3 regions of the Streptomyces sp. NPDC005898 genome follow, and region 2 is predicted to be linked to each of the others. Evidence: riboswitches for the same ligand, from Rfam matches in the RefSeq annotation. Region 2 holds a riboswitch; each other region holds the start of a gene.

Region 1 (9,991 bases), on a different contig from region 2:
CCGGCGGTGTGGTCGTCGGCCCACGTCCACACTTCGGCGCCGGCACCCGCCTCGCGGAAGGTTTGGGTGCCGAGCGCGGCGGTCTCGGCCAGCCAGGCGTCCAGGGCGGCCGGGTCGTCGCCCTCGGGCCCCGCGGCGTGCGGGATCTCCCCGGCCGGGATGTTCTGCCGCGCGCGCGTCGCGACCAGCCGCTCGCTCCAGCGCACCGCCTCGCCCGTGTGCCGGGCGAGCTGCGCCAGCGTCCAGTCGGGGCACGTCGGTACGGTGGCGGCGAGGTCCGCGCCCTTCAGTGTGGCTCGCAAGAGGTCGAGCTGGGTGGTGACTTCGGCGCAGTAGCGGTCATGGCTCAGAGTGGTCATGATCGAACACTAGGGTGATTTACGCACCGGGGACACTGCAATTTCCGGCGTCGCGCCCTGCCGCCGCGCCGAGCCCGCCTCCGGCACCGCGTCCGCCTCCCCGAGGACGACGACGTCCCCGGCGTCGAAGCCCGCCCCGACGACCTCGCCGACCTCGGGCGCCCGGCGCAGCGCGCACGCCGCCTCCAGGCTCGGCCCCTCCTTCGGCTGGAGGCGCAGGGCGACGTGGGTGCCGCGGAACGTACGGGCCGTCACCTCGCACGGCAGCCCCTCGTCCGGGGCGAGCAGCCGCACACCGGCCGGGCGCACCAGGATCCTGTGCCTTCCTGCCGGGGTGCCCGGCGGCACGGGAACGGCTCCCCAAACCGTCGCGGCCGTCCCACCGGTGACCGTCGCGTCCACGATGTTGTCGAAGCCCAGGAAGCGGGCGACGAACTCGTCCGCCGGACGCCGCCAGACCTCAAGGGGCGTACCGGACTGCGCGATCCGCCCGTCCCGCATGACGAGGACCCGGTCGGCGAGCGCGAACGCCTCGCCCTGGTCGTGCGTGACGGCGAGCACGGTCGTACCCAACTCGCCGAAGAGGTCGCGCAGTTCCACCACCAGCCGCTCCCGCAGCGACCGGTCGAGCTGGCCCAGCGGCTCGTCCAGCATCAGCAGCCGGGGCCGGGGGGCCAGGGCGCGCGCGAGCGCGACCCGCTGCTGCTCGCCGCCGGAGAGCGAGGCGACCGCGCGCCGCTGCGCCTTCGGCAGCCCGACGAGTTCGAGCAACTCGGCGACCCGGTCGGCCTGTTCGGAGCGCGAGGCGCCGCGCATCCGCAGCCCGAAGGCGACATTGCCCGCCACGTCGCGCTGCGGGAAGAGCTGGTGGTCCTGGAACATGAGGCCGACGCCCCGCTTGTGTGCCGGCACCCCGCGCTGGTCGCGGCCGGCCAGCTCGACCCGCCCGGCGTCGAGCGCCTGGAGCCCCGCCACCACCCGCAGCAGCGTCGACTTGCCGCTGCCGCTCGGCCCGAGCACACAGACGATCTCGTGCTCGGCGACCTCAAGGTCCACGGCGTCGAGCGCGGCCCGCGCCCCGAAGCGGACACTCGCCCCGGCAAGTCTCAGCAGGGTCATCAGAACTCTCCGGAGGTACGGTCGGCCCGCAGGCGTTCCAGGAGCAGCAGGGACACCGCGCACACCACCATCAAAAGGGTCGACAGGGCCATCGCCTGCCCGTAGTTGAGGTCACCGGCGCGGCCGAGCAGCCGGGCCACGGCGACCGGCAGCGTCGGGTTGTCGGGCCGCGCGATGAACACGGTCGCCCCGAACTCGCCGAGCGAGACGGCGAACGCGAACCCGGCGGCGATCAGCAGCGCCCGCCGCACCATCGGCAGGTCCACCTCCCGCCAGGCCCGCAGCGGCGAGGCCCCGAGGACGGCCGCCGCCTCGCGCAGCCGCCCGTCGACCGCGCGCAGGACGGGCAGCATGGTGCGCACGACGAAGGGCACGCCGACCAGGGCCTGGGCGAGCGGCACCAGGATCCAGGTGGCCCGCAGATCGAGCGGCGGCTCGTCCAGCGTGATCAGGAACCCGAAGCCGACGGTCACCGCCGACACCCCGAGCGGCAGCATGAGCAGCGCGTCGAAGCCGCGTACGAGGCGGCCCGCGCGCCGGGTGAGCGCGGCCGCGGCGAGCCCGCCGACGACGACCGCGATGGCGGTGGCCACGATCGCGTACTGGAGGGAGTTCCAGATCGCCTCGATCGGCGGCACGAGGAAGGCGCCGCCCTCCGCCGAGGTCAGCTCCGCGTAGTACGTCACGCCGAAGCCGTCGGGTCCGTCGAAGGACCGCTGGACGAGCACGCCGAGCGGCAGCAGGATCAGCAGGGCGATCGTCGCCATGACCGAGGCGAGCAGCGTCCACTGGCCGGCGCCGCGCGGGCGGCGCGCGGCGGCCGAGGCGTCGACCAGCTTCAGCACGCTCTCGCGCCGCCGTGCCGTCCACGCGTGGACCGCCAGGATCAGCCCGACCGCGGCGAACTGCACGAGGGTCAGGACGGCGGCCGTCGGCAGGTCGAGGAGCTGGGCGGTCTGGCGGTAGATCTCCACTTCGAGCGTGGAGTACGCGGGTCCGCCGAGGATCTGCACGACGCCGAAGGAGGTGAAGGTGAAGAGGAAAACCATCAGCGCGGCGGCGGCCACCGCCGGGCCGAGCGCGGGCAGTGTCACGGTCCGCCAGGCCGTCCAGCGCGAGGCGCCGAGCATCCGCGCGGCCTCCTCCTGGCGCGGATCGAGCTGCGACCAGAGCCCGCCGACCGTGCGGACGACGACCGCGTAGTTGAAGAACACGTGGGCGAGCAGGATCGCCCACACGGTGGTGTCCAGGCGTACGCCCCACAGCTCGTCGAAGAGCCCGCCGCGCCCGATCAGCGCGAGGAAGGCGGTGCCGACGACGACCGTCGGCAGCACGAACGGCACCGTCACGACGGCCCGCAGCGTCCGCTTGCCCGGGAAGTCGAAGCGCGCGAAGACGTACGCGCCGGGGAGCGCGATCAGCAGCGTGAGCGCGGTCGACGCGAGCGCCTGCCAGGTGGTGAACCACAGCACGTGCCGGACGTCGGACTGTCCCAGCACGTCCGCGATCCGCCCGAGGCGCCAGGCGCCGTCGACGCGCAGGCCGCGCGCGACGATCGCGGTGACCGGATAGGCGAAGAAGAGCGCGAAGAACGCGACGGGCACGGCCAGCAGACCGAGCCGCGTCGCGCTCCCCCGGCCGAGGCCCGCCCGGGAGGCCCGGGAGCGGGACTTCGTCACTTCAGTACGAGCGAGGTCCACGACTTGATCCACGGCTCGCGGTTGTCGGCGATCTTCTTCGGATCCATGGTCGCGGGCTTGTCGACGCGCGCGCCGTGCTCGGTGAACAGCTCGGGCAGCTTCGTGCCCTCGCGCACCGGGTTGACGAACATGTTCAGCGGCATGTCCTCCTGGAACTCCTTGCCCACGAGGAAGTCCAGGAGCGCCTTGCCGCCCTTGGTGTTCCCGGCATTGGCGAGCAGGCCCGCGTACTCGACCTGGCGGAAGCACGTGCCGGTCGCGACGCCGGTCGGGGCGTGCTTCGGCCGCGGCTTGCCGTAGAGCACCTCGACGGGCGGCGAGGAGGCGTAGGAGACGACGAGCGGCCGCTCGCCGCCCGCCTTCCTGCCGCCGGCGGAGCCGGAGAACTCCTCGTTGTAGGCCTGCTCCCAGCCGTCGACGACCTTGACGCCGTTGGCCTTGAGCTTCTTCCAGTAGCCTTGCCAGCCGTCGTCGCCGTACTCGGCGGCGGTGCCGAGCAGGAAGCCGAGGCCGGGCGAGGAGGTCGAGGCGTTCTCGGTGACCAGCAGGTCCTTGTAGGCGGGCCTGGTCAGGTCCGCGAAGGACTTCGGCGGCGCCAGCTTCTTGTCGGCGAAGTACTTCTTGTCGTAGTTCACGCAGATGTCGCCGCTGTCGACGGGCGTGACCCGGTGCTCGGCCTCGTCGACCCGGAACTCCGGCCTGATCGCGCCCGAGCCCTTGGCCTCGTACGACTGGAAGAGGCCGTGGTCGAGCGCCCGCGACAGAAGGGTGTTGTCGACGCCGAAGAAGACGTCGCCCTGCGGGTTGTCCTTGGAGAGGATCGCCTTGTTCACGGCGGCGCCCGCGTCGCCGTCCTTGAGGACCTTGACCCGGTACCCGGAGCGCTTCTCGAAGTCCTTCAGTACGTCCTTGGAGACGTTGAAGGAGTCGTGGCTGACGAGGGTGACGGTCTTGGAGTCGGCCTCGTCGGAGCCGTCCCCGGAGCCGCAGGCCGAGAGGGCGCCGAGCCCGAGGCCCACCGCGACGGCGACGGACGTGATCTTCTTGGTGCTCACTTGGATGTCCTCCTGGGTGTCCAGGAAGAGACGCGGCCCTGCCCGCGGGCCCAGGGGCACACGGGCAGGGCGCAACAGCTTGAGTCGTGCCCGAACTTCCTACCCAGAATGACCTGGGCGAGGTTCAGAGGGTCTGCGGCCCACCTGTCCAAGGTGCCGCACTCTCAGCGCTGTGGCGCTCCCCTGTCGGAATATGCAGATGTGATGACGACCGTACGCGACCGTGTGTGCGAGGCGTACGCCCGTCAGACTACCTCTCGGCCGCGGCGAGCTGGCCGCACGCCCCGTCGATCTCCTGGCCGCGGGTGTCCCGGATGGTCACCGGCACCCCGTGGGCCGCGATGGCCTCCACGAACGCCTTCTCGTCCTCGGGCCGCGAGGCCGTCCACTTCGAGCCCGGCGTGGGGTTCAGCGGGATGAGGTTCACGTGGACCGGCTTGCCCTTGAGCAGCCGGCCGAGCCGGTCACCGCGCCACCCCTGGTCGTTGATGTCGCGGATCAGCGCGTACTCGATGGACAGGCGGCGGCCGGACTTGGCGGCGTACTCCCAGCCCGCGTCGAGCACCTCCCGCACCTTCCACCGCGTGTTGACGGGGACGAGCGTGTCGCGCAGGTCGTCGTCCGGGGCGTGCAGCGAGATGGCGAGGCGGCACTTGAAGCCCTCGTCGGAGAACCGGTGGATGGCGGGCACGAGCCCCACCGTCGACACCGTGATGCCGCGCTGCGAGAGGCCGAGCCCGTCGGGCTCGGGGTCGGTGAGGCGGCGGATGGCGCCCGTCACGCGGTTGTAGTTGGCCAGTGGCTCGCCCATGCCCATGAAGACGATGTTGGACAGCCGCGCGGGCCCGCCGGGGATCTCGCCGTCCCGCAGGGCGCGCATGCCGTCCACGATCTGGTGCACGATCTCGCCCGTCGACAGGTTCCGGTCGAGGCCGGCCTGGCCGGTGGCGCAGAACGGGCAGTTCATGCCGCACCCGGCCTGGGAGCTGATGCACATGGTCACCCGGTCGGGGTAGCGCATGAGCACCGACTCGACCAGCGTGCCGTCGAAGAGGCGCCACAGCGTCTTGCGCGTGGTGTCGTCGTCGCAGCTGATGTGCCGCACCACGGACATCAGGTCGGGCAGCAGCGCTTCCCGGAGCTTGTCGCGCGCGCCGGCGGGGATGTCGGTCCACTCGGCCGGGTCGTGGGCGTAGCGCGCGAAGTAGTGCTGCGAGAGCTGCTTGGCGCGGAACGGCTTCTCGCCGATGGCGGCGACGGCTTCTTTGCGCTCGGCGGGCGTGAGGTCGGCGAGGTGCCGCGGCGGCTTCTTGGCTCCGCGGGGCGCGACGAAGGTGAGTTCTCCGGGTACAGGCATGGTTCTTCCAGTGTCGCAGACATGTGGCAAGGGGCCCGCCGCCCTGTGGACAACGAGCCCCATACGCACATCCGCGCAGGTCAGACGGTCAGCCAGACCCCACGAAGATCACCAGCAGGAGCCAGACGACCGGGGCCGTCGGCAGCAGGGAGTCCAGGCGGTCCATGATGCCGCCGTGGCCCGGCAGCAGCGTGCCCATGTCCTTGATGCCGAGGTCCCGCTTGATCATCGACTCGCCGAGGTCGCCGAGCGTGGCGCTCGCCGCGACCGCGAGGCCGACCAGCAGCCCCTGCCACCAGGTCCCGTCGTCGATCAGGAACTCCATGCACAGCGCGCCCGCGGCCATCGCGAACGCGACGGCGCCGAACAGGCCCTCGCGGGTCTTGCCGGGGCTGATGCGCGGCGCCAGCTTGTGCTTGCCGAAGCGCCAGCCGATGGCGTACGCGCCCGTGTCGCTGACCACGGTCAGCAGCAGGAACGTCAGCACCCGGCGCGGCCCGTCGTCGGCGGTGAGCATCAGTGCCACGAACGTCGCGAGGAAGGGGACGTAGAAGGTCGCGAAGACCCCCGCCGTGACGTCCTTCAGATAGCCCTCGGGGGGCTCGGTCATCCGCCAGACGAGTACCGCGAGCGCGGTGAGCGCCATCGCCACCCAGGCGCCCTCGGGACCCCGGACGTACCCGGCGACGACCATCGCCGCGCCACCGACCGCGAGCGGCACCAGCGGCGCCTTGATGCCCTTGCGCTCGTCGAGCCGGGAGGTCAGCTCCCACAGGCCGACCACGACGGCGACCGCTATGACGCCGATGAAGACGGCCTTCACGATGAACAGCGACGCGATGATCACCGCGCCGAGTCCCACACCGACTCCTATGGCCGCGCCGAGGTCACGGCCCGCGCTCTTCTTCTGCGAAGGCCGCGGCGCTGCCGGGACGGGCTGGGGTGCGCTGGGCATGGGCTCCTGCGGGGGCGCGGGGGTGTCGGGCACGACGGGCATCGGCTGCGTCACGGACGGAAGCAGCGCGTCCTGCGCATCGTACGCGGGACCTGCCGGGGGTGCCCCCCGACCAGACCCCTGGTCGGGCGGCACCCAGTACCCGGCTGTGGGCCGCGCCCCCCAGGAAGAGTCGTTCACGGATCGGTTTCCTGATTCCTCGGACCGGGCCTTCAGACTTCGAGCAGCTCGGTTTCCTTGTGCTTGAGCAGCTCGTCCACCTGGGTGACGTACTTGGCGGTGGTGTCGTCGAGGTCCTTCTCGGCGCGACGGCCCTCGTCCTCGCCGATGTCGCCGTCCTTGACCGCCTTGTCGATGGCTTCCTTGGCCTTGCGGCGGATGGAGCGGATCGAGATCTTGGAGTCCTCGGCCTTGGTCTTGGCGACCTTGATGAACTCCTTGCGACGGTCCTGCGTCAGCTCGGGGAACGTCACCCGGATGATGTTGCCGTCGTTGCTCGGGTTGACGCCGAGGTCGGAGTCGCGGATCGCCTGCTCGATGTTGCGCAGCGCGCTCTTGTCGAACGGGGTCACCACGGCCATCCGCGGCTCGGGCACCGAGAACGAGGCCAGCTGGTTGATCGGCGTCAGCGCGCCGTAGTAGTCCGCCACGATCTTGTTGAACATCGCCGGGTGCGCACGGCCGGTGCGGATCGCGGCGAAGTCCTCCTTGGCGACCACGACGGCCTTCTCCATCTTCTCCTCGGCCTCGAGGAGGGTCTCTTCGATCACCACTTGCTCCTGCGTGTCTTGAGTAGGCCCGGCTAGCACGGGGCGGCCGGCTGCGTCGCGTGTCTTTCCTGCACGGTGTCCGACCGGCAGGGCTTTGTCCATCCCTCTCAAGTGACGTCTCGCGTCCGTCCCTTGAGCCGGGCTCAGGTCCGCGGGGTCAGGCCCGGCTTCCCTTGTCGCCCACGAGAGTGCCGATCTTCTCACCCTTGACGGCCCGGGCGATATTGCCTTCGGAGAGCAGCTCGAAGACGAGGATGGGCAGCTTGTTGTCCCGGCACAGCGTGATCGCGGTCATGTCGGCGACCTTGAGGTCCCGGGTGATGACCTCGCCGTAGCCGAGCGCGTCGAACTTCACCGCGTCGGGGTTGGTCTTGGGGTCGGAGTCGTAGACCCCGTCCACGCCGTTCTTGCCCATGAGCAGCGCCTCGGCGTCGATCTCCAGGGCGCGCTGGGCGGCGGTGGTGTCGGTGGAGAAGTACGGCATGCCCATGCCGGCGCCGAAGATGACCACGCGGCCCTTCTCCAGGTGCCGCACGGCGCGCAGCGGGATGTACGGCTCCGCGACCTGCCCCATGGTGATGGCGGTCTGGACGCGGCTGTCGATGCCCTCCTTCTCCAGGAAGTCCTGGAGGGCGAGGCAGTTCATGACCGTGCCGAGCATGCCCATGTAGTCCGAGCGGGCCCGGTCCATGCCGCGCTGCTGGAGCTCGGCGCCGCGGAAGAAGTTTCCGCCGCCGATGACGATGGCGATCTGGGCGCCGTCGCGGACCACGGCCGCGATCTCGCGCGCGATGGCGTGCACCACGTCGGGATCGACCCCGAGGCCGCCTCCGCCGGCGAACGCCTCGCCGGAGAGCTTCAGCAGGAAGCGTCCGGCGCCTTTGTCGTCGTCACTCTTCGAGTCGGCCTTGGTGGTCATGGTGTTCTCGCTTCTCTTACTTGACACACATACGAAGAAGGCCACCGCCGGTGGGGTGTCGTTCGCATCCCATGCTCGGCAGTGGCCTCCTCGTCAGATCCTGCGGTCGTACATCGCGTACGGGTTCCCTGTGCGGGGCTCCCCACGCGGGCGACCGCTGTCGACCCTAGCGGGGTCTACCGTCGATCGCGGTACGGACTCAGATGCCGACCTTGATGCGCGAGAAGCGCTTCAGGGTGACACCGGCCTCGGCGAGAACCTTCTCGACCGACTTCTTGTTGTCCAGCGCGTACGGCTGGCCGAGGAGGGTGGCCTCCTTGAAGAAGCCGTTGACGCGACCCTCGACGATCTTGGGGAGGGCGGCCTCGGGCTTGCCCTCGGCGCGGGTGGTCTCCTCGGCGACGCGGCGCTCGGACTCGACGACCTCGGCCGGCACGTCCTCCTTGGAGAGGTACTTCGGCGCGAAGGCGGCGATGTGCTGCGCGATGCCCTTGGCGACGTCGGCGTCGGCCTTGTCCAGCTCGACGAGGACACCGATCTGCGGGGGCAGGTCGGGCATCGTGCGGTGCATGTACGCGGCCACGTAGGCGCCGGAGAACTGCGCGAAGCGGTCCAGGACGATCTTCTCGCCGAGGTTGGCGTTGGCCTCGTCGACGTACGCCTGGACGGTCTTGCCGGCCTCGATCTCGGAGGCGAGCAGCGCCTCGAGGTCGGCCGGGGACGTCTTGGCGATGTGGGCGGCGAGGTTGTTCGCCACGGCCTGGAACTTCTCGCCCTTGGCGACGAAGTCCGTCTCGCACTTCAGCTCGACGATGACACCGGAGGTGTTGTCGTCGGCGATGAGGGAGACGACGGCGCCGTTCTCGGCGGAGCGGCCCTCGCGCTTGGCGACGCCCTTCTGGCCCTTGATGCGGAGCGCCTCGACGGCCTTGTCGACGTTGCCCTCGGCCTCGTCGAGCGCCTTCTTGCAGTCCATCATGCCGGCGCCCGTGAGCTCACGGAGCTTCTTGACGTCAGCGGCGGTGTAGTTCGCCATGATCGAAATTCTCTCTCGAAGTCTTGAAAGATCTACGGAGGTCCACGGGTGAACGGCGGGGGCCGATCGGGCCCCCGCCGTCAACTGCCGAACCTGTGAGGTCAGGCCTGCTCGGCGTCCGCGGCCGGCGCCTCGGCGGCGGGGGCGTCAGCGGCGGGCGCCTCGGCGGCCGGAGCCTCGGCGGCGTCCTCGGCCGGCTTGTCCTCGGCCTTGGGGGCCTCGGCGTCGTCGGCCTTCTTCTCGCCCTCGAGCAGGTCGCGCTCCCACTCGGCGAGCGGCTCGCCGGCGGCCTTCTCGCCCGGCTTCGAGTCACCGGTGGCGACACCGGAACGGGAGATGAGGCCCTCGGCGACGGCGTCGGCGATCACCCGGGTGAGCAGCGTGACGGAGCGGATCGCGTCGTCGTTGCCGGGGATCTTGTAGTCGACCTCGTCGGGGTCGCAGTTGGTGTCGAGGATGGCGACGACCGGGATGTTGAGCTTCCGGGCCTCACCGACCGCGATGTGCTCCTTCTTGGTGTCCACGATCCAGACGGCGCTGGGCACCTTGGACATCTCGCGGATACCACCGAGGGTCTTCTCCAGCTTGGCCTTCTCGCGCGAGAGCACGAGAAGCTCCTTCTTGGTGAGACCGGAGGCGGCGACGTCCTCGAAGTCGATCTGCTCGAGCTCCTTGAGGCGCTGCAGACGCTTGTAGACGGTCGAGAAGTTGGTGAGCATGC
Region 2 (9,991 bases):
CACCACATCAGCGAGGACCTGCGGGTCCTGGTCGTCTTCTCCCCGCCCGAGGCCTGACCTCGAGAGGCCCGACGCCGAGGGACCCGGCGCCGAGGGACCCGGAGCCGACGGGCCCGACGCCGAGAGGACTGGTCCCGAGAGGTCTGATCCCTCTCTGAAGCCGGCCCTCTTCAGGGTCGCGACCTCGGGGTTCCCTCAGGGTCGGATCAGGGGAGGACAAGGGCTGCGCGGTCCCCGCAGAGCTCTTCGGCGCCCTAGCATCGAATGCAAGAAGTCGGGAGTCCACGGACATTCGGGAACCCGCGCCGATGCGATGTGCGCCGAGAGAGGTAAGGACGATGGCAGTGAAGGAGATTTTCGCGGGAATGCCGTGGTGGGTGAAGTGGGTGGCCGTGCCCGTCATCGCCCTGGTCGTGTTCGGCGGCGTGATAGCGACCGTTGTCGGGTTCGTCGTCGGCCTGCTCTTCAAGGCGCTGCTCTTCGTTGCCCTGGTCGGCGGACTCATCTATGTCGTACGGAAGTTCATATCCGGCTCCTCGTCCCGCACCGATTGGTGAGCCGCGCACGCTGAGCTGACTCCCACCGGGGTCGGCTGAACGCCGAGTGGTCGCCGCCAAGACGATTACCGCTGAGGGGCGACTTTTCGAAACGGTTCCCTCGGCCGGGGGAAGTTTCCCGGCAGACGGCCGTGGAGCGGTGGCCAAGGGTTAGAGTCCGAAAACCGACGCGGGGGCCGCTCCCTCGCGTACGGGCGCACTGCCCACCCGTGTTTCTCCGGGCACGGACGGCTCCCCCCACGCGCTTCGGGAGTGAACCTTGGCCGCAGTCGACACCTCCACTTCGCCGGGCGGCATCTCCACCGCACCGAACGCCACCGTCGGCACACCCACCCTCATCGGCTCGGTGCAGCGGGCGATGCGGTTGCTGGAAGCCGCCGCGTCCCATCAGTACGGGGCACCCGCCAAGCAGTTGGCCCGGGAGGCGGGCCTGGCCCTCCCCACGGCCTACCACTTGCTGCGCACGTTGACCCATGAGGGTTATCTGCGCCGGGAGAAAGGAGTGTTCGTGCTCGGCGAGGCGGTCGAGCGGCTCAGCGGCGGTGCGGCGCAGCAGAATCGTCGCGGCATGATCGGTGAGGCCCTCGCGCACTGCCGTGATGCCATCGGAGTGCCGGTGTACTTCGCCGTGTACCGGGAGGGCGAGATCGAGGTCGTCGCGGTCTCCGACACCCCGGGTAATCCGGCCGTCGAGGAGTGGGCCGACTTCCGCGAGACGGGCCATGCCCACGCCATCGGCCAGTGCCTCCTGTCCCAACTGGACGCAGAGGCGCGGCAGGACCACCTCCACCGCTATCCGGTGCGGTCGATCACGCGGTACTCGGTCCGGGACGACCGCACGTTCCTGCGTCGGCTCGATGCCATGGAGCGCATGCGTCCGGTCGTGGAGCGCCAGGAGTACGCGCTCGGGACGGTCTGTGCCGCCGTTCCGATCCTGGCGGGGAACACGGCGGCGACCCTGGCCATCTCCGTGCCCGCCACCCAGGCGGCCCGTCTGATGCCCGCCGCGGAGAGATTGCAGCGGGAGATCGGGAAGCTGCTAGGGACACTCGCCTTCTCTATCAGCATCTGAAAACTCACTCCTTGTGATCAGGTGTGTACGTTCAGCAAGATGCCAGGAGCGTCAGGAAGTGGGTTCCTGGCCACTCGAGGGCTATGTGACGGGGTAGAGCGCAATGGACGAGTCGGTTCAGGCAGAAGTCATGATGAGCTTCCTTGTTTCCGAGGAGCTGTCGTTTCGTATCCCCGTGGAGTTGCGCTATGAGACCGAAGATCCTTATGCCGTGCGGCTGACCTTCCACCTGCCCGGCGACGCCCCGGTGACCTGGGCCTTCGGGCGGGAGCTGCTGATCGACGGGGTGGTCAAGCCGTGCGGGGTGGGGGACGTGCGCATCGAACCCACCGATCCCGAGACGCTGGACGAGGCCCTGATCAGGCTTCAGGTCGGCGAGGACCAGGCGCTGTTCCGGGTGGGGATCCCACCGCTGCTCGCCTTCCTGGACCGCACGGACAAGCTGGTGCCGATCGGGCAGGAGCGAGCCCTCGCCGACTTCGAGGCGCACCTCGACGAGGCGCTCGACCGGATCCTGGCGGAGGAGCAGAACGCGGGCTGACCGCCGGCGGCCAACGGGCTAACAAGCCAACGGGTCGATACGCATGGCAGATTGGTGCATTTGCCGGCGTCAGGCCTTGCGGCGGCGTCCCTTTCCGCCTCGGGAGGAGCGTGGGGCCGGCGTACCGGTGGCCGGGGCCGGGATGAGGGGGCCGGACGAGCGGTCGGCGGAGACGACCAGGGCGGCCAGCGCGGTCGTCACCGGCACCGAGGCGACCAGGCCGATGGAGCCGATCAGGGTGCGCACGATCTCCTCGGCGACCAACTCGCTGTTGGCGACCGTGCCCACGCTGGACTGCGCGATCGAGAAGAGCAGCAGCAGGGGAAGCGCGGCACCCGCGTAGGCGAGGACGAGGGTGTTGACGACGGACGCGATGTGGTCGCGGCCGATACGGATGCCCGCGCGGTAGAGGCCGCGCCAGCCCATGGCCGGGTTGGCCTGGTGCAGTTCCCAGACCGCCGAGGTCTGGGTGACCGTCACGTCGTCGAGGACGCCGAGGGAGCCGATGATGACGCCCGCGAGCAGCAGGCCGCTCATGTCGATGGACGGGTAGAGGCCGTGGATGAGACCGGTGTTGTCGTCCGTGTTGCCGGTCAGCGCGGCCCAGCCGATGAACAGGGAGCCCAACAGGCCGATCAGGAGGAGCGAGATGAGCGTACCGAGCACCGCGACGGACGTACGGGCCGTGAGCCCGTGGCAGAGATAGAGCGCGACCAGCATGATGGCGCTCGCCCCGATCACGGCCACGACCAGCGGGTTCGAGCCCTGGAGGATGGCCGGCAGGATGAAGAAGGTGAGGACCAGGAAGCTGACGGCGAGTGCGACCAGGGCCATCGCGCCGCGCAACCGGCCGACCACGACGACCGCCAGCGCGAAGATGCCGGCGAGCAGCGCCATGGGCATCTTGCGGTTCACATCGGTGACCGAGTACTGGAGCCCCTCGGGCGCCTTGGGCTCGTAGGCGACCACCACCTCTTGGCCCTGGTGCAGTTGGCGGGCCGAGTCCGGCTGGATGATCTCGGTGAACGTGCGGCCCTTGTCCTTGCCGGCGGAGACCTCGATCAGCGCCTTCTTGCAGGTGCCGCTCGCACGGGACTGGGCGGACTGGCCCTCGGCGGTGGAGGTGTCGCCGTTGGGCGGGGTCTGCGAGGGGTTGAGGTCCTTGCAGGGCAGCTCCCGCACCTTGGTGACCTTCGCCGACTGCGTCTGCCGGTCGAAGCCGACTCCCGTCCGCTCGTGCGAGGGCGTACCACCCGGCCAGAGCACGACGAGCCCGACGACGACCGCGGCGGCGAAGGGAATCAGCACCGCGGCGATGACCTTGCGCAGATGCTGGGAGACGGGCGCGGCCGGGCCGTGGCTGTGCGAGTGCCCGCCGTGCCCGTGCCCGCCGCCGTGCCCATGCCCTCCGTGCCCGCCGCCGTGCCCGTGCCCGCCGTCGTGCCCGCCGTGCCCCTTGCCCGGCTCGCCGCCCTGCACGTGCCCGGGTGTGGGCGCGGGTCCGGGCACCGGTTCGCGCCCAAGGGCGTGCCCGGGCCCGTGTGCCGACCCGTGACCTTGGCCGCGTGCGTGCCCGGGGCCGGGGCCGGGGTCCGGCGGGCCCGAGTGGGGCGGTCGGGAGTGGGGAGGCGGCGGCGGGGGTGTGGTGGTCACGGCCCGATCATCGCAAGAACGGAGGGGGCCCTCTGTTCAGCGCGGCCGACATGACGCTAGCGTGGAGCCACCTTTGCAATCGCGGGAGCTCGGAGCACCGGGCTGAGAGGGCGCTGACCTCCGTACGAAGCGGCACGAGATGTGCACGAGCCGTACGGGATCCGCTGCGTCGACCGCCGAACCTGTTACCGGGTAATGCCGGCGTAGGGAGTAGGTCTCATGACCACATCGGACGCACGCACGCCTGCCTCGACGCGGGACCAGAGTCAGGACCAGGCCCAGGACAAGGGCCAGGACCAGGTCTGGAACCAGCGCGACGAGGCCGGGAAGTCCATCGGCTGGCACAAGGCGTACGTCGAGGGCTCGCGCCCCGACCTGCGGGTGCCGGTCCGCCAGGTGCACCTCACCAACGGCAAGGCCGTCACGTTGTACGACACGTCGGGGCCGTACACCGACCCGTCGGCCGAGACCGACGTCCGTCGCGGGCTGCCCCCGCTGCGGGAGAACTGGATCATCGCCCGCGGCGACACCGAGGAGTACGTGGGCCGTCCGCTCCGCCCCGAGGACGACGGCATCAAGCACACCTCGCCCCGCGGCGGGCTGCGGAACCTCGACGCGGTCTTCCCCGGCCGCCCCCGCCAGCCGCGTCGCGGCCGCCCGGGTCAGGCGGTGACGCAGCTCGCGTACGCCCGGCGCGGGGAGATCACGCCCGAGATGGAGTTCATCGGGATCCGCGAGAACATGGACCCCGAGATCGTGCGGGAGGAGGTCGCGGCGGGCCGTGCCGTGATCCCGGCCAACGTCAACCACCCGGAGATCGAGCCGATGATCATCGGCAAGAAGTTCCTGGTGAAGGTGAACGCCAACATCGGCAACTCCGCGGTCACCTCCTCCATCGAGGAGGAGGTGGACAAGATGACCTGGGCGACCCAGTGGGGCGCCGACACGGTCATGGACCTCTCCACCGGCCGCAACATCCACACCACCCGCGAGTGGGTGCTGCGCAACTCCCCCGTGCCCATCGGCACCGTGCCGCTCTACCAGGCCCTGGAGAAGGTCGACGGCAAGGCCGAGGAGCTGACCTGGGAGATCTACAAGGACACGGTCATCGAACAGGCCGAGCAGGGCGTGGACTACATGACGGTGCACGCGGGCGTGCGCCTGCCGTATGTGCCGCTGACCGCGCGCCGCAAGACCGGCATCGTCTCGCGCGGCGGTTCGATCATGGCCGCCTGGTGCCTCGCGCACCACAAGGAGAGCTTCCTCTACGAGCACTTCGAGGAGCTGTGCGAGATCCTCGCCGCGTACGACGTGACGTACTCGCTCGGCGACGGTCTGCGGCCCGGTTCCATCGCGGACGCCAATGACGAGGCGCAGTTCGCGGAGCTGCGCACGCTCGGCGAACTCAACACGATCGCCAAGCGGCACAACGTGCAGACGATGATCGAGGGCCCCGGGCACGTCCCGATGCACAAGATCAAGGAGAACATCGACCTCCAGCAGGAGATCTGCGAGGAGGCGCCGTTCTACACGCTCGGCCCGCTGACCACCGACATCGCGCCCGCCTACGACCACATCACCTCCGGCATCGGGGCCGCGATGATCGGCTGGTGGGGCACGGCCATGCTCTGCTACGTCACGCCCAAGGAGCACCTGGGACTGCCCAACCGCGACGACGTGAAGACCGGCGTCATCACGTACAAGATCGCGGCGCACGCGGCGGACCTCGCCAAGGGGCACCCGGGCGCGCAGGCCTGGGACGACGCGCTCTCGGACGCGCGCTTCGAGTTCCGCTGGGAGGATCAGTTCAATCTCGCCCTGGACCCGGTCACGGCGCGGGAGTTCCACGACGAGACGCTGCCGGCCGAGCCCGCGAAGACGGCGCACTTCTGCTCGATGTGCGGGCCGAAGTTCTGCTCGATGAAGATCTCCCAGGACATCCGCCGCCGGCACGGCGGTGACCTGGAGCAGGACGACATCGAGGCGGGCATGGAGCAGAAGTCCAAGGAGTTCGCCGCGGCGGGCAACCGGGTCTATCTGCCGATCGCCGACTGAGCGCGCCCCACGGACGGGGTGTCCGCAGAGCGCCGGATCGGCTCTGCGGACTCCCCGGCCTACTCCGGCTTGTGATCGGGCCCGCCGAAGTCCGGGCTGGAGAAGTCCGGGCTGGAGTAGCTCGGTCGTGACCCCGGCGCCCCGCCGCCGTCCGGGCTGCTGAAGCCCGGGCGGTGGTAGCCGAGTTGGGGCATGCGGCCGCCGGACCGGTCGCCGGGGACCTGTGAGGGCGTGCGGGCGGCGGGCGCCGCCCCGGGATCCGCCAGGGCCGCCCGCAGGAACGGCACGAGGCCCTGTTCCAGGAGCGCCACGCTCCAGGCCTGTCTGGCCCGGGCCACCTCCTCGTGCAGCTCGCCGTGCGGGCCCGCCTGCAGGGAGGTGGAGCCGTTGCGCAGGGCTGTCAGGAGGAGACCGACCGCGGCGATCAGGATGCCCACGGCCGTCAGCGCGCCGAACACCCATCCCGCGGTGAGCATGGTGTCCGCGAAGGCGGGCTCGGGGTTGAGCATCTTCAGGATGTAGCCGACGAGCAGGAAGATCGCGGCGGCCGCCCCCGCGAGGACGGGCGCGAGGACCGCGACGACGGCGGTCGCGCCGGCTCCCGCCGTGGCCGCCGGTTCGGTGATCTCGCCCATCGTGGTGGCGAGGCCCATGCCGCCGGAGCCGGACTCCGCGGCGCTGTGTCCGCTCCCTTCGCGGATCGAGGTGGAGGACGGTCGAGGTGCGCGCGCCTCCTCGCGAACCTTCACGTAATGCGCGTACTCGGCCGCGGCGGCGGCCGTGATCAGCGCTGTCGCGTTCAGGGCCATGGTGCGCAGTTGTTCGGTGTTGAGCCGCCGGCCCACTGCGGCGAGTTCAGGACGGTCAGGTGCGGTGCGCAGCGCCTCGTCGAGGATCCGCTCGTACTCGGGGCGGTCCTCATTGAGCAGGTGTGGAGCGCTGTTCATGTGCATCCCCCGATGCTCCGTAGGGCTAAGGCTCGCATGGCTACGAGCCGTCGGGCAGAAACGGAGGGGAGCCTGCTACGGATAAGCCGATGGTAGAGCCGTGACGGCACGCGTTGACAGGGGGTTTCCAGAATTCTCCCCCCTGGGCGACGCGGTCCGGTAAAGGGACGCCTGCCCGGGGAACGCTCAGATTCCCAGGGGGAGTTGGCAGACCAGTAGTTTTCCGGCCATGGTCACTCCGCCGTCCATGGCGATGGCCAGGCCGTCGGCGTAGACGTGCGGGCCCTCGATGACCGGGCCGCCGCCGTCCGACTCGTCCTCGGAGCCGACGTCCCCGAGGAGGTAGGGGATGGGGCTGTGACCATGGACGATGCGGGTGCCGCCGTACATGTCCAGGAGCTCGCGCACGGCCGCCGGGCCGGACTCGTCGCGGAAGGCGAAGCGCTTGGTGAACTTGCGGAAGAGGTCCCAGCACTCGTCGGCGTCGTTGCGCGTGAGGGTCTCGCGGATGGTGTCGTTCACCGCCTCGATCGAGTCGCCGTAATCCAGATAGGCGGTCGTGTCGGAGTGCACCAGGAGGTGACCGTCGGCCTCCTCCATCGCGTCCAGCCGGGCCATCCACTGCAGGTGGTGGTCCTCCAGGCGCTCCATGTCGGTCTTCTGGCCGCCGTTGAGCAGCCAGGCGGCCTGGAAGGTGGCGGTGCCCGCGCCGGAGTTGACGGGGGTGTCGCCGAAGCGCTTGGCGCCGAGCAGGAGCAGCTCGTGGTTGCCCATGAGGGCCTTGCAGTAGCCGCCGGCGGCGGCCGCCTCGGCGGACAGGCGCATCACGAGGTCGATGACGCCGATGCCGTCGGGCCCGCGGTCGGTGAAGTCGCCGAGGAACCACAGGCGCGCGTTGCCCGCCGCCCAGTTGCCCTCGGCGTCGATGAGGCCCTGTTCCTGGAGGGCCGCGAGGAGCTCGTCCAGATAGCCGTGCACGTCGCCCACGACGAACAGCGGGCCGTGCTGGTCGCCGGGCCTCGGCTGCGGGGGATCCGGCATGACCTGCACCTGGACCGTGTCACCGCGGCGGCCGATGACCGGCAGGTCGCGCTGGGTCGGGGTGTAACCGTCGTCCGGCACCTCCCCCGGAGCCGGGGCCGGTGCCGGCCCGGGGCCCGGGGGCGCGGGGCTCACCTCGGCGGGACCGGTCGTCTCATGGACGTACGCCGGTACGCGGAAGTCGCGCAGCGTCGCCGTCCGCACATCGGGTCCCTGACCGGCCCCCTGAGTCATCGACCCCTCCACCACCATTGCGCCGCATCTGCACCGAGAACGGACTGCCTGGTCGCAGCGGCCCGCGGTGTCGTCCGCCCATCATAGGAATGCGGCTCCCGCTGTGTGGTGCACCAGGGGTGGTGAATCGGTCCCTGACACCGGTTCACCGATGATTTCTCCCGAATTGGGCAGAGGTTTCCCCGCTCGTCGCGCGTGGGTGGCACTCCTCTGCCCGGCTTCGTGGCGGTCAGCCGGAGCCCGAGGAGCGGGGCGGGCTGACCGTGGTGCGCGGTGGACGCCGCTCGGACGAGGTGCGGACGATCAGTTCGGTCGGTATCACCTGCTCGACCGGCCGGCCCGAGTCGATGCCCTCGATGGCGTCGATCAGGAGCTGTACGACGGCCGTGCCGATGCGCCGGGGCTTGAGCGAGAGCGTGGTGATGGGCGGTTCCGTGGTGGCGTAGACCGTGGACTCGCTGCAGCAGACGAGCAGCAGGTCGTCGGGGACGCGCAGGCCGTAGCGCCGGGCGGCGGCGAGCAGGTCGGTGCCGTTGGGGTCGAAGAGGCCGTAGACGGCGTCGGGGCGGTCGGGCCGGGCGAGCAGCCGGTCGGCGGCGACGGCGCCCGCACACGGGTCGTGCGCGGGGTAGGACTCGTAGACCGGGTCCTGTCCGACGCGCTCGCACCAGCGCAGATACGCGGTCGTGGACAGGTGGGTGTAGGTGTCCGTCGTGGTGCCGGTGAGCAGGCCGATGCGGCGGGCGCCCGCGGCCGCGAGGTGGTCGAGGATCTCCAGGACGGCGGCCTCGTGGTCGTTGTCGACCCAGGCGGTGACGGGCAGCGAGCCCGCGGGACGGCCGTCGGAGACCACGGGGAGGCCCTGTCTGACCAGCTCGCTGACCACCGGATCGTGGTCGGAGGGGTCGATGACGACGGTCCCGTCGAGCGCGACGTTGGACCACACGTCGACCGGGCTGCGGCGCGAGGTCGCCGGGAGGATCACCAGGGCATAACCCCGGGCGAGCGCGGCGGAGGTGGCGGCTCTGGCCATCTCCGCGAAGTAGGCGAACTCGGTGAAGGTGAAAGGTTCATCCCCGTACGTCGTCACGGTCAGGCCGATGAGGCCGGACTTGCCGGTACGGAGGGTTCGGGCCGCCGCGGAAGGGCGGTAGCCCAGGCGCTCGGCGACTTCTCGGACGTGGCGTCGGGTGGCGTCGGGCAGCCGCCCCTTGCCGTTGAGGGCGTCGGAGACCGTCGTGATGGAGACACCGGCTGCGGCGGCCACGTCTCTGATGCCCGCTCGGTTGTGCCGGTTGCCCCGGCGCGCGGTCTCCGCTCGGCTCACCTGGTGCTTCCCTGCTGCTGTCATGGCGAGCCGATAGTAGGGCTCATCGGGGCGGGTAGCGCGGGTGCATATGCACTCGTTGACAGGCACGTTTCTGCATGGCTTTGACCGGTCAATGACCATGGAAAACAAGGGCGTTGAGGTCCCAGGCAGTGGCTGCCGCTGATCGTCGCGCGAGGGCCCGGCGGATGCGGTAGGTCTCGAAGAGGTCTCAACTCACCTTCACGGGTGACGCGCGCCACGGAGCGAGCCACCGGCGCACGGGGGAGCACGGGGCGCCCCCTGCTCGCCACGCGTCTTCGCCGCGCCCGGCCGACCTACCGGTCGCGGATGGATCTCCGGAGGCCATTCGCACCGGCGCCGAATCCTCATAAGGTGAGCAGTATTCGAACCTTCGAGATACGAACTTTCGAACCTTCGAACTGTTCCGGTACTGGTACGAGGAGGACTGCGGTGAGCGAGACGAGCCCGAGGCTGCGCGCCGAGCTGGAGGGGATCCCCACCTACAAGCCGGGCAAGCCCGCCGCGGCCGGCGGCCCGGCGGCCTACAAGCTGTCCTCCAAC
Region 3 (9,991 bases), on a different contig from region 2:
CGTAGCCGTAGTGCTGCTGGTCGTAGCCGGGGAAGGGCGCGGCGTCGAAGTCGTTACCGGCAGCCTGCGGAGCGGCGGGCGGGGCGTACGGCGTGTCGCTGTAGACGCCGTACTGCCCGGTGTCGTCGGGCAGGGGCTGCGGTTCGTGGACCGCCGGGTCGTGCGCGGGAGGCGGCGGGACCTGCTCGTACTCCAGGTCGGACACCTGGAGCGCCGGTTCCCGCACGTCCGCGGCGGGCCGGGACGGCTTCTTGCGGCGCTTGCTCAGGCCTGGTTTGCCGCCGAGCGCCCAGCCGGTGGAGAAGCCGCGGCGGAACGACAGCGTCACGTACGTCTGGCCGACGGCGAAGGCGATGGCGCCGGCCGCGATGACCAGGACCGAGGAGAGCACCACGCCGACGACGACGCCCAGGAAGCCCACGAAGGCCAGCAGGCGCCAGCGCAGCCTGGCCTTGTACTGCAACAACACCTCGCCGAGCAGCCACAGCGCGACGAATCCGAACGCGATGTAGAGGACCGTCCAGCCCATGTACGCCCCACTCCCCTACGGCCGCCGCCCGTGGGTACGGGGGTACTGCCGTTCAGGCCTGTTCGTGCAGGCCCAGATTCTCGTAGATTTCCAGCGTCGCCGTGGAGTTGTTGAGCGTGATGAAGTGCAATCCCGGCACGCCTTCGGCCAGCAACCGCGCGCAGAACTCCGTCGCGAACTCGATGCCAATGGAGCGTACAGCGGCGGGATCGTCTTTGGCCGCGAGGATCCGCTCTTTCAGCCTGTCCGGGACCACGGCGTTGCTGAGCTGGGGCAGCCGGTCGAGCTGGCGGACGTTGGTGACCGGCATCATCTCGGGGATGATCGGCGTCGCGCAGCCCGCCGCCTCGACGCGGTCGCGCAGCCGCAGGTACTCCTCGGGGTCGAAGAACATCTGCGTGATGGCGTAGTCCGCGCCGGCCCGGCACTTGTCGATGAAGTGGCGGGTGTCGGACTCCCAGTCGGGCGAGCGCGGGTGCATGGCGGGGAAGGCGGCGACGCCCACGCAGAAGTCGCCGGACTCCTTGATGAGTTCGACCAGTTCCGAGGCGTAGGTGAGGCCCTTGGGGTGCGCGATCCACTCACCGAGCGGGTCGCCCGGCGGGTCGCCGCGGACCGCGAGCATGTTCCGGATGCCGGCGTCGGCGTACTGCCCGATGATGTTGCGCAGCTCCGCCACGGAGTGGTCGACCGCGGTCAGGTGTGCGACGGGCGTCAGCGTGGTGTCGGCGACGATCTGCTGGGTCTCCTTGACCGTGCCGGTCCGGGTCGAACCGCCCGCTCCATAGGTCACGGAGACGAAGTCGGGGGCGACCGCCTCGACCCGGCGCAGCGCGTTCCACAGATTCCGCTCGCCCTTCGGGGTCTTCGGCGCGGAGAACTCGAACGAGTACGTCGTCTTGCCGGTCGCGAGCATGTCGCGCACGGTGCGCGCGCGGTCCGTCCTGGTGGAAGCTGTGCCTAGGGCCATATGGGCAGGTTAGCCAGGCCCCGGCGGTCCCCCAACCGGACCTGGCGATTTCAGGGCATTTGTCGGGGGTCTTGTCCACGGACCGGACACGGCCGCGCCCCGGTCACACCACGGCAGCGCCATGTCCGCGCCACGGCAGCACCACGTCCGCGCCACGGCTCAGCCGGCCGTACGCAGCCGCTTCGCGAAGTCCGCTGCGGCCGCGCCGGGGTCGTCGGCCTCGGTGATCGCCCGTACGACGACCACGCGGCGCGCGCCCGCTTCGAGGACCTGGTCGAGATTGCCCGCGTCGATGCCGCCGATGGCGAACCAGGGGCGGTCCGTGCCGAGGGAGGCCGTGTACCGGACCAGGTCCAGGCCGGGGGCGTGGCGGCCCGGCTTGGTGGGGGTGGGCCAGCAGGGGCCCGTGCAGAAGTAGTCCACGCCCTCCTGGGCGGCGGCCGCGGCGGCCTCGGACTCGGCGTGCGTGGAGCGGCCGATAGCCACGTCCCGGCCGAGGATGGCGCGGGCGGCGGGGACCGGCAGGTCGCCCTGGCCGAGGTGGAGGACGTCGGCGCCGATGGCGTGCGCGACGTCCGCCCGGTCGTTGACCGCGAGGAGCTTGCCGTGCCGCCGTGCGGCGTCGGCGAAGACCTCCAGGTGCGCCAGCTCCTCGCCGGCCTCCATGCCCTTGTCGCGCAGCTGCACGATGTCGACGCCGCCCGCGAGGACGGCGTCGAGGAACTCGGGGAGGTCGCCCTGGCGCCTGCGGGCGTCCACGCACAGGTAGAGACGGGCGTCGGCGAGCTGGGCGCGCGGGTGGTCGGCGGCCATGGAGAGATCCCCCCGGTGTGGATGGGCGACGCGGGCCGCGCGCGAACGCGGCCCGCACCCGAAGCGGTGTGTTCGGTCAGACGGCGAGCGCCTGGGCGCGGCGCTTCACCTCCGTGCCGCGATTCTCGCTCAGGGCCTGCGCGGGGGTGCCGGGCAGGGAGGGGTCGGGGGTGAAGAGCCACTCCAGCATCTCTTCGTCGGAGAAGCCGTCGTCCCGCAGCAGCGTCAGAGTGCCGACGAGGCCCTTGACGACCTTGTCGCCGTCGATGAAGGCGGCCGGCACCTGGAGCGTGCGGTTCTCACCACGGCGTACGGCGATCAGCTGGCCTTCCTTGACCAGCTGGCGTACGCGCGTCACCTCGACGTCGAGCATTTCGGCGATGTCGGGGAGGTGGAGCCAGGCGGGGACGAGCGCGTCGGTCTTTGAGTCAATCTCGGTCACCGCCCCAGCGTATCTCTGGCCGGGGGCCCGGGCGTGCCTGGCTCTCCCCGGTGGCGTCCCGCAGCCCCGCCTTCTTCCTGAAGCGCCGCCTTCTTCCTACAGTGCCGCCTTCTTCAGCGGCACCGACGGGTCGGCCGCCAGGACCGGGTCCAGGTGGGTGCCCGCCTCGATCAGCTTGCGGCCCTGGGCCAGGTCCCTGGGGCGACCCACCGCGAGGACCGCCGCAAGGGCGCCGCTCCTGAGCCAGCACACCGACCAGGCCACCCCCGTCGGGTCGCCGCGCCACACCAGCTCGTCGGTCGCCGTGTGGTGGCCCGCGTACTGCACGAAACGGCCGAACTGCTCCGACCAGAAGTAGGGCACCGGGTCGTACGCCGTCGGGGTGTCGCCGATGATGTCGGCCGCCACGGCGCGCGGGCCCTGGAGGGCGTTGTCCCAGTGGTGGACGAGCAGGCGCTCGCCGTACCTGGCGGAGGGGAAGGAGGCGCAGTCGCCGACCGCGTACACGTCGGGCGCCGAGGCGCGCAGGTGGTCGTCGGCCACGACCTCCCGGTGGGCGCCCAGCTCGATGCCGGAGCCGGCCAGCCAGCCCGTCGCGGGGCGCGCACCGATGCCGACGACGACGGCGCCGGCGGGCAGCCGGGTCCCGTCGGAGAGGAGCACCGCGCCGGGCTCGACGCGCTCCACGCGCGCGTGGGTGCGCAGAGCGGCTCCGGAGTCCGCGTACCAGCCCGCCATGCGGGCGGCGACCTCTTCCGGCAGCGCTCCGGCCAGCGGCCGCCCCGCGGCCTCGACCACGGTGACGGCGCAGCCCGCCTCGCGCGCGGCCGTCGCGAACTCCGCGCCGATCCAGCCGGCCCCCACGACCACGATGTCGTGCTGCGCGGCGAGGACCGGCCGCAGCCGCTCGGCGTCGTCCAGGGTGCGCAGCAGGTGGACGCCGGGGACGCCTTCGGTGCCCGGCAGCCGGATCGGTTCGGCGCCCGTGGCGAGGACCAGGACGTCGTAGCCGACCGGTCCTTCGGCGGTGTCCAGCACGTGGTCGGCGGGGCGCACCCCGGTGACCTCGCGGCCCAGGGTGAGGTCGATGCCGAGGGCCTCGAAGTCGATGTCGAACGCGGAGCCCTCCGCCTTGCCGAGCAGCACCGCCTTGGACAGCGGCGGCCTGTCGTAGGGCTGGTGCGGCTCCGCCCCGATGAGGGTGACCGTGCCGGCGAAACCCTGCTCGCGCAGGGCCACGGCGGTCTGCACCCCGGCCATTCCGGCGCCGACGATGACGACGCGCCGCCCGGCCTGCCCCTGCTGCCCGCTCTGCCTCTGCTGCTCGCTCACCCGATCACTGTAGGGCGGCGGGCGGGGCTGTCCTCAGAGGCCGGTAAGGAGATCTCTGACACAACGTCACCGTCCATGCCCGGACAGCTCCCCTACTGCCTCACCGGGCGACGGGCTAGGGTGGTCGGCGCAGAGCACTCGCGGGAGCCCGGACGCACCGGGCTGAGAGGGAGGCTGGACGGCCTCCGACCGTACGAACCTGATCCGGGTCATGCCGGCGAAGGGAGGGGCTGGACGCCCATGCAGCCACGTACATCGGCACACGCGCCGCCGGCGCGATCCACGGGCCCGACGGACGTCCTCGTCGTGGGGGGCGGCATCATCGGCCTGGTCACGGCCTGGCGGGCCGCGCAGCGCGGCCTCTCGGTCGCCGTCGTGGACCCCGAACCGGGCGGCGGCGCCGCGCGGGTCGCGGCCGGCATGCTGGCCGCCGTCACCGAACTGCACCACGGCGAGCAGACCCTGCTGGGGCTCAACCTCGCCTCCGCGCGCCGCTATCCGGACTTCGTCGCCGAACTGACCGAGGCGAGCGGCCGCGACGTCGGCCATCGCGCGTGCGGCACGCTCGCGGTCGCGCTCGACGCCGACGACCGGGCCCATCTGCGCGAGCTGCACGCCCTCCAGAGCCGTTCCGGCCTGGATTCGGAGTGGCTGAGCGGCCGCGAGTGCCGCCGCTTGGAGCCGATGCTGGCCCCGGGCGTGCGGGGCGGGCTGCGCGTCGACGGCGACCACCAGGTCGACCCGCGCCGGCTCGCGGCGGCGCTCCTGGTGGCCTGCGAGCGGGCGGGCGTCGCCCTGCACCGCGCGTGGGCCGAGCGGCTGTCGGTCGCGGGCGAGCGGGCCCGGGGAGTGCTCCTCGGGGACGGCACCGAGCTGCACGCGGGGCAGGTGGTGCTGGCGGCGGGCAGTCTCAGCGGGCGCCTGGCGGGCGTGCCGGACGACGTGCTGCCGCCCGTGCGGCCGGTGAAGGGGCAGGTGCTGCGGCTGAGTGTGCCGAAGCCGTACGCGCCGTTCCTGAGCCGCACCGTGCGCGCGGTCGTGCGCGGCAGCCACCTCTACCTCGTGCCGCGCGAGAACGGCGAGCTGGTCGTCGGCGCCACCAGCGAGGAACTGGGCTGGGACACCACGGTCACGGCGGGCGGCGTCTACGAACTCCTGCGGGACGCCCACGAACTCGTGCCCGGCATCACGGAGCTGCCGCTGACCGAGACCCGCGCAGGCCTGCGCCCGGCCTCCCCCGACAACGCGCCGCTGCTCGGCCCGACCCGGCTGCCCGGCCTGCTGCTGGCCACCGGGCACTACCGCAACGGCGTGCTGCTGACGCCCGTGACGGGCGACGTCATGGCGCACGCCCTGACCACCGGGGAACTGCCCGACGAGGCGCGCCCGTTCACCCCGCGGCGCTTCACCGGGCCCTCCCCCGTCCCCCCTACGCAGTCGTTCACGGAGCAACCCGCATGAGTACGAACATTTCCGTCTCCGTCAATGGGGAGGCGCGCGAAGTGGCCCCGGGCACCACGCTCGACGTCCTCGTCGCCACGCTCACCGCGGCGCCCTCCGGTGTCGCCGCCGCCCTCAACGAGACCGTCGTCCCGCGCGCGCGGTGGACCGGCACGGCACTCGTCGCCGGCGACCGCGTCGAAGTGCTCACCGCCGTCCAGGGAGGCTGATCCGACCATGGCAGACGACCCTTTCGTCCTCGGCGGGCTCACCCTCTCCTCGCGCCTGATCATGGGTACGGGCGGGGCGCCCAGCCTCGACGTCCTGGAACGGTCCCTGGTCGCGTCCGGCACCGAGCTGACCACCGTCGCGATGCGCCGCCTCGACCCGGGCGTGCAGGGCTCGGTGCTCTCCGTGCTCGACCGGCTCGGCATCCGCGTCCTGCCGAACACGGCGGGCTGCTACACCGCCGGTGAGGCCGTCCTGACCGCCCGCCTCGCGCGCGAGGCGCTCGGCACGGACCTGGTGAAGCTGGAGGTCATCGCGGACGAGCGGACGCTGCTGCCCGACCCGATCGAGCTGCTGGACGCCGCCGAGATTCTGGTCGACGACGGTTTCACGGTCCTGCCGTACACGAACGACGACCCGGTGCTCGCCCGCAAGCTCCAGGACGTGGGCTGCGCGGCGATCATGCCGCTCGGCTCGCCCATCGGCTCGGGGCTCGGCATCCGCAATCCGCACAACTTCCAGCTGATCGTGGAGCACGCGCGCGTGCCGGTGATCCTGGACGCGGGCGCGGGCACGGCGTCCGACGCCACGCTCGCGATGGAGCTGGGGTGCGCGGGCGTGATGCTCGCCTCGGCGGTGACGCGGGCGCAGGAGCCGGTCCTGATGGCGGAGGCCATGCGGCACGGCGTCGAGGCGGGGCGCCTCGCCCACCGGGCCGGGCGGATTCCCCGGCGGCACTTCGCGGAGGCGTCCTCTCCCGCGGAGGGCATGGCCAGGCTCGATCCGGAGCGGCCGGCGTTCGGGACGCCCTGAGAAGGGCGGGGCTCTGGGCGCTCACGGCTGCCCGCCGGGGGCCCGGCGCCCGTCACAGCTCGGCTGCAGTCCGGCCGCGGGCAGGACCGGCCGGGACGAGGTGTCGGTGGCGGCTCGTAGACTCCCCTGCGTGGACACGACCCTTCAGGACCCCCTCGTCGGGCAGCTGCTCGACAGCCGTTACCGGATCGAGGGGCGCATCGCGGTGGGCGGGATGGCCACGGTCTACCGGGCCGTGGACACCCGCCTCGACCGCGTGCTCGCGCTCAAGGTGATGCACCCCGCGCTGGCGGCCGACGCCTCCTTCGTGGACCGTTTCATCCGCGAGGCCAAATCGGTCGCCCGCCTCTCGCATCCGAACGTGGTGGGCGTCTTCGACCAGGGCACCGACGGGTCGTACGTCTATCTGGCGATGGAGTACATCGCGGGCTGCACCCTGCGCGACGTCCTGCGCGAGCGCGGCGCGCTCCAGCCGCGGGCCGCGCTCGACATCCTGGAGCCGGTCCTCGCCGCCCTCGGCGCCGCGCACCGCGCCGGGTTCGTGCACCGCGACATGAAGCCGGAGAACGTCCTGATAGGGGACGACGGCCGGGTCAAGGTCGCCGACTTCGGGCTCGTCCGCGCGGTGGACACCGTCACGAACACCACGGGCACCGTCCTTGGCACCGTCTCCTACCTCGCCCCCGAGCAGATCGAGCACGGCACGTCCGACACGCGTGTGGACGTGTACGCGTGCGGCGTCGTGCTCTACGAGATGCTGACCGGCGCCAAGCCGCACTCCGGGGACTCCCCCGCCCAGGTGCTCTACCAGCACCTCAACGAGGACGTGCCGCCCCCGTCGGCGGCCGTGCCCGGGCTCGCCCCCGAACTCGACGGGCTGGTGGCCCACGCCACGGCCCGCACCCCCGACGCCCGCCCGTACGACGCGGTGGCGCTCCTCGCCCGGCTCCGGGAGGCCCGGGCCGCCCTGAGCGAGGAGCAGCTCGACGCGGTGCCGCCGCAGGCGCACACGACGGAGCACGACAACGCCGAGGACCGCACCAGCGTCATCCCGCGCGCGGCCCGCTCCGGCCGGCCGCCGCTGCCCGCCGAGGGCGGCGCCGGGCAGGACCCGCTGAACCGCACGAGTGTCCTGCCGACCCCGCCGGCCGCGCCCGCCGCGCCCGTCCGGCCGGGGCGCCGCCGCCTCGATCCGCGCCGCCGCACGCTGGCGGTGGTCGCCGCGGTGCTGCTGGCCCTCGGTCTGGGCGCCGGGGTCTGGTACATCAACTCCGGGCAGTTCACGGAGGTCCCACCGGTCCTGGCGAAGACCGAGGCGCAGGCCAGGAAGCGTCTGGCGGACGCCGGTCTGGAGGTGAAGGAGGTCAAGCGCGCCTACAGCGACACGGACAAGCGCGGCACGGTCATGGACAGCGACCCCGAGGCGGGCGACCGCATCCGGCAGAACGACCAGGTGACGCTGACCGTCTCGCGCGGCCCGGAGAAGGTGAAGGTGCCGGACGTCAAGGACATCCCGCTGGCCAGGGCGAAGCAGGAGCTGAAGAACTCCGGTCTCGCCCCCGGCATGGTCACCAAGGGCTTCAGCGACAGCGTCGAGAAGGGCTCCGTGATCAGCACGGACCCGAGGGCGGGCTTCACCCGCAAGGCGGACTCGGCCGTCGCCCTGGTGGTCAGCAAGGGCCGCGCGGTCCAGGTGCCCGACGTGACGGGTGACTCCGAGGCCGACGCCACCTCGGAGCTGGAGGACGCCGGGCTCAAGGTGAAGATCGATCCGAACCGGAAGCACTCCGACGAGGACAAGGGCGCCGTCGTCGAGCAGTCCCCCGGGGCGGACAGGCAGCTCGCCGAGGGCGACACCGTCACGCTGGTCCTCTCCAAGGGCCCGCCGATGGTCGAGGTCCCGGATGTGACCGGGATGAGCGTGGACGACGCCGTGGACGCGCTGGAGGACGCGGGCTTCGACGTGGACAAGGACCGCGGTCTGCTCGGCCTCTTCGGGGACACGGTCAAGAAGCAGTCGGTGGACGGCGGCGACAAGGCCCCCAAGGGGTCCACGATCACCATCGAGATCCGCTGAGGTCATCGAACTCTCCTGACCGCACCCGCGAGGCCGCCGACGGCCCGTCGCTCTCCTCAGGGACGGGTGGATGTTCCGTCGGGGGCCATGACCAATCCCACCCCCGGTGCTGTCCGCGTGCCCCCGCGTGCGTGCCACCCTTGACAGGGTGAGCAGCGACAACACCCTCCTGACGGCGTCCCGCGGCGCCGCGTCCCGCAACCCCGTCGGCGGCCATGTGCCCGTGGCCGGCGGCCTGGCCTCCGTGGGGCTTTCCTACGCCCGGGACATCGGCGCCGAGGCCGTCCAGGTCTTCGTGGCCAATCCGCGCGGCTGGGCGACTCCGCCGGGGAACCCGAAGCAGGACGAGGCGTTCCGCGCGGCCTGCGCCGCCGAGAACATCCCGGCGTACGTCCACGCGCCCTACCTCATCAACTTCGGCTCGCACACCGGGGCGACCGCCGAGAAGTCCGTGGACTCCCTGCGCCACTCGCTGCGCCGGGGCCGCGAGATCGGCGCGCTCGGCGTCGTCGTGCACACCGGTTCCGCGACCGGCGGACGGGAGCGCGGGGTGGCCCTGAAGCAGATGCGGGAGCTGGTGCTGCCCCTGCTGGACGAGCTGACGCACGACGACGACCCGTACCTGCTCCTGGAGTCGACCGCCGGCCAGGGCGCCTCGCTCTGCTCCCGCACCTGGGACTTCGGGCCGTACTTCGAGGCGCTGGACGCCCACCCGAGGCTGGGCGTGTGCCTGGACACCTGCCACATCTACGCGGCCGGGCACGACCTGGCGGGCCCCGGCGGCATGAAGCAGACCCTCGACCTCCTGGTCGACACGGTCGGCGAGGGCCGGCTGAAGCTCGTGCACGCGAACGACTCCAAGGACGTCGTCGGCGCCCACAAGGACCGGCACGAGAACATCGGATCCGGCCACATCGGCGAGGAGCCCTTCCGCGAGCTGATGCTCCACCCCGCCACCGAGGGCGTACCGCTGATCATCGAGACGCCCGGCGGCAAGGACGGGCACGCGGCGGACGTGGCGCGGCTCAAGGGGCTCAGGAGCAGCTAGAAACACTTGAAGAGTACCCCTGGGGGGTATACGGTTCCTGTCTGGCGGCAGGAACCGTTGCCTTACGTTGGGGAGCCAGTCATGCAGCACGAGACAGACGCCGAGCACACGCACCAGCACCACCAGCACCACGACGACGACCACGCCCCGCAGGACCACGCGCACCATCTCCCGCAGGGCGGCGGGGTCAGCTGGCGCATGGCCGCCCAGGCGACGTTGCACTGCCTCACGGGCTGCGCCATCGGCGAGGTGCTCGGGATGATCATCGGCACCGCGCTCGGCTGGGGCAACGTGCCGAC

What was found. A riboswitch is a leader RNA that binds a small molecule or an ion and turns the genes downstream of it on or off. The one in region 2 is predicted to bind thiamine pyrophosphate.
Region 1: it holds a riboswitch for thiamine pyrophosphate, as region 2 does, so the genes downstream of both, ABZ385_RS19825 (thiamine ABC transporter substrate-binding protein) here and thiC (phosphomethylpyrimidine synthase ThiC) in region 2, are expected to answer to the same signal.
Region 3: it holds a riboswitch for thiamine pyrophosphate, as region 2 does, so the genes downstream of both, thiO (glycine oxidase ThiO) here and thiC (phosphomethylpyrimidine synthase ThiC) in region 2, are expected to answer to the same signal.

Annotation. Positions count from the first base shown of each region.
Region 1 covers NZ_JBEXWC010000014.1:36,999-46,989, forward strand. The annotation lists gene ABZ385_RS19810 (maleylpyruvate isomerase family mycothiol-dependent enzyme) at 1-359, opposite strand, end outside; partial or broken gene ABZ385_RS19815 (ABC transporter ATP-binding protein) at 459-1,478, opposite strand; gene ABZ385_RS19820 (iron ABC transporter permease) at 1,478-3,178, opposite strand; gene ABZ385_RS19825 (thiamine ABC transporter substrate-binding protein) at 3,154-4,233, opposite strand; TPP riboswitch at 4,312-4,428, opposite strand; gene rlmN (23S rRNA (adenine(2503)-C(2))-methyltransferase RlmN) at 4,484-5,590, opposite strand; gene ABZ385_RS19835 (phosphatidate cytidylyltransferase) at 5,679-6,725, opposite strand; gene frr (ribosome recycling factor) at 6,758-7,315, opposite strand; gene pyrH (UMP kinase) at 7,473-8,234, opposite strand; gene tsf (translation elongation factor Ts) at 8,434-9,270, opposite strand; gene rpsB (30S ribosomal protein S2) at 9,372-9,991, opposite strand, start outside.
Region 2 covers NZ_JBEXWC010000002.1:472,067-482,057, forward strand. The annotation lists gene ABZ385_RS04900 (cupin domain-containing protein) at 1-57, shown strand, start outside; gene ABZ385_RS04905 (DUF5326 family protein) at 345-557, shown strand; gene ABZ385_RS04910 (IclR family transcriptional regulator C-terminal domain-containing protein) at 904-1,629, shown strand; gene ABZ385_RS04915 (SsgA family sporulation/cell division regulator) at 1,733-2,170, shown strand; gene ABZ385_RS04920 (YibE/F family protein) at 2,240-3,649, opposite strand; TPP riboswitch at 3,895-4,050, shown strand; gene thiC (phosphomethylpyrimidine synthase ThiC) at 4,043-5,878, shown strand; gene ABZ385_RS04930 (hypothetical protein) at 5,938-6,831, opposite strand; gene ABZ385_RS04935 (metallophosphoesterase) at 7,012-8,100, opposite strand; gene ABZ385_RS04940 (LacI family DNA-binding transcriptional regulator) at 8,330-9,451, opposite strand; gene hisC (histidinol-phosphate transaminase) at 9,881-9,991, shown strand, end outside.
Region 3 covers NZ_JBEXWC010000007.1:151,102-161,092, forward strand. The annotation lists gene ABZ385_RS12535 (hypothetical protein) at 1-529, opposite strand, end outside; gene metF (methylenetetrahydrofolate reductase [NAD(P)H]) at 582-1,499, opposite strand; gene thiE (thiamine phosphate synthase) at 1,659-2,312, opposite strand; gene ABZ385_RS12550 (Rv2175c family DNA-binding protein) at 2,389-2,754, opposite strand; gene ABZ385_RS12555 (FAD-dependent oxidoreductase) at 2,851-4,086, opposite strand; TPP riboswitch at 4,217-4,329, shown strand; gene thiO (glycine oxidase ThiO) at 4,327-5,547, shown strand; gene thiS (sulfur carrier protein ThiS) at 5,544-5,756, shown strand; gene ABZ385_RS12570 (thiazole synthase) at 5,764-6,567, shown strand; gene pknB (Stk1 family PASTA domain-containing Ser/Thr kinase) at 6,698-8,644, shown strand; gene ABZ385_RS12580 (deoxyribonuclease IV) at 8,793-9,692, shown strand; gene ABZ385_RS12585 (DUF4396 domain-containing protein) at 9,774-9,991, shown strand, end outside.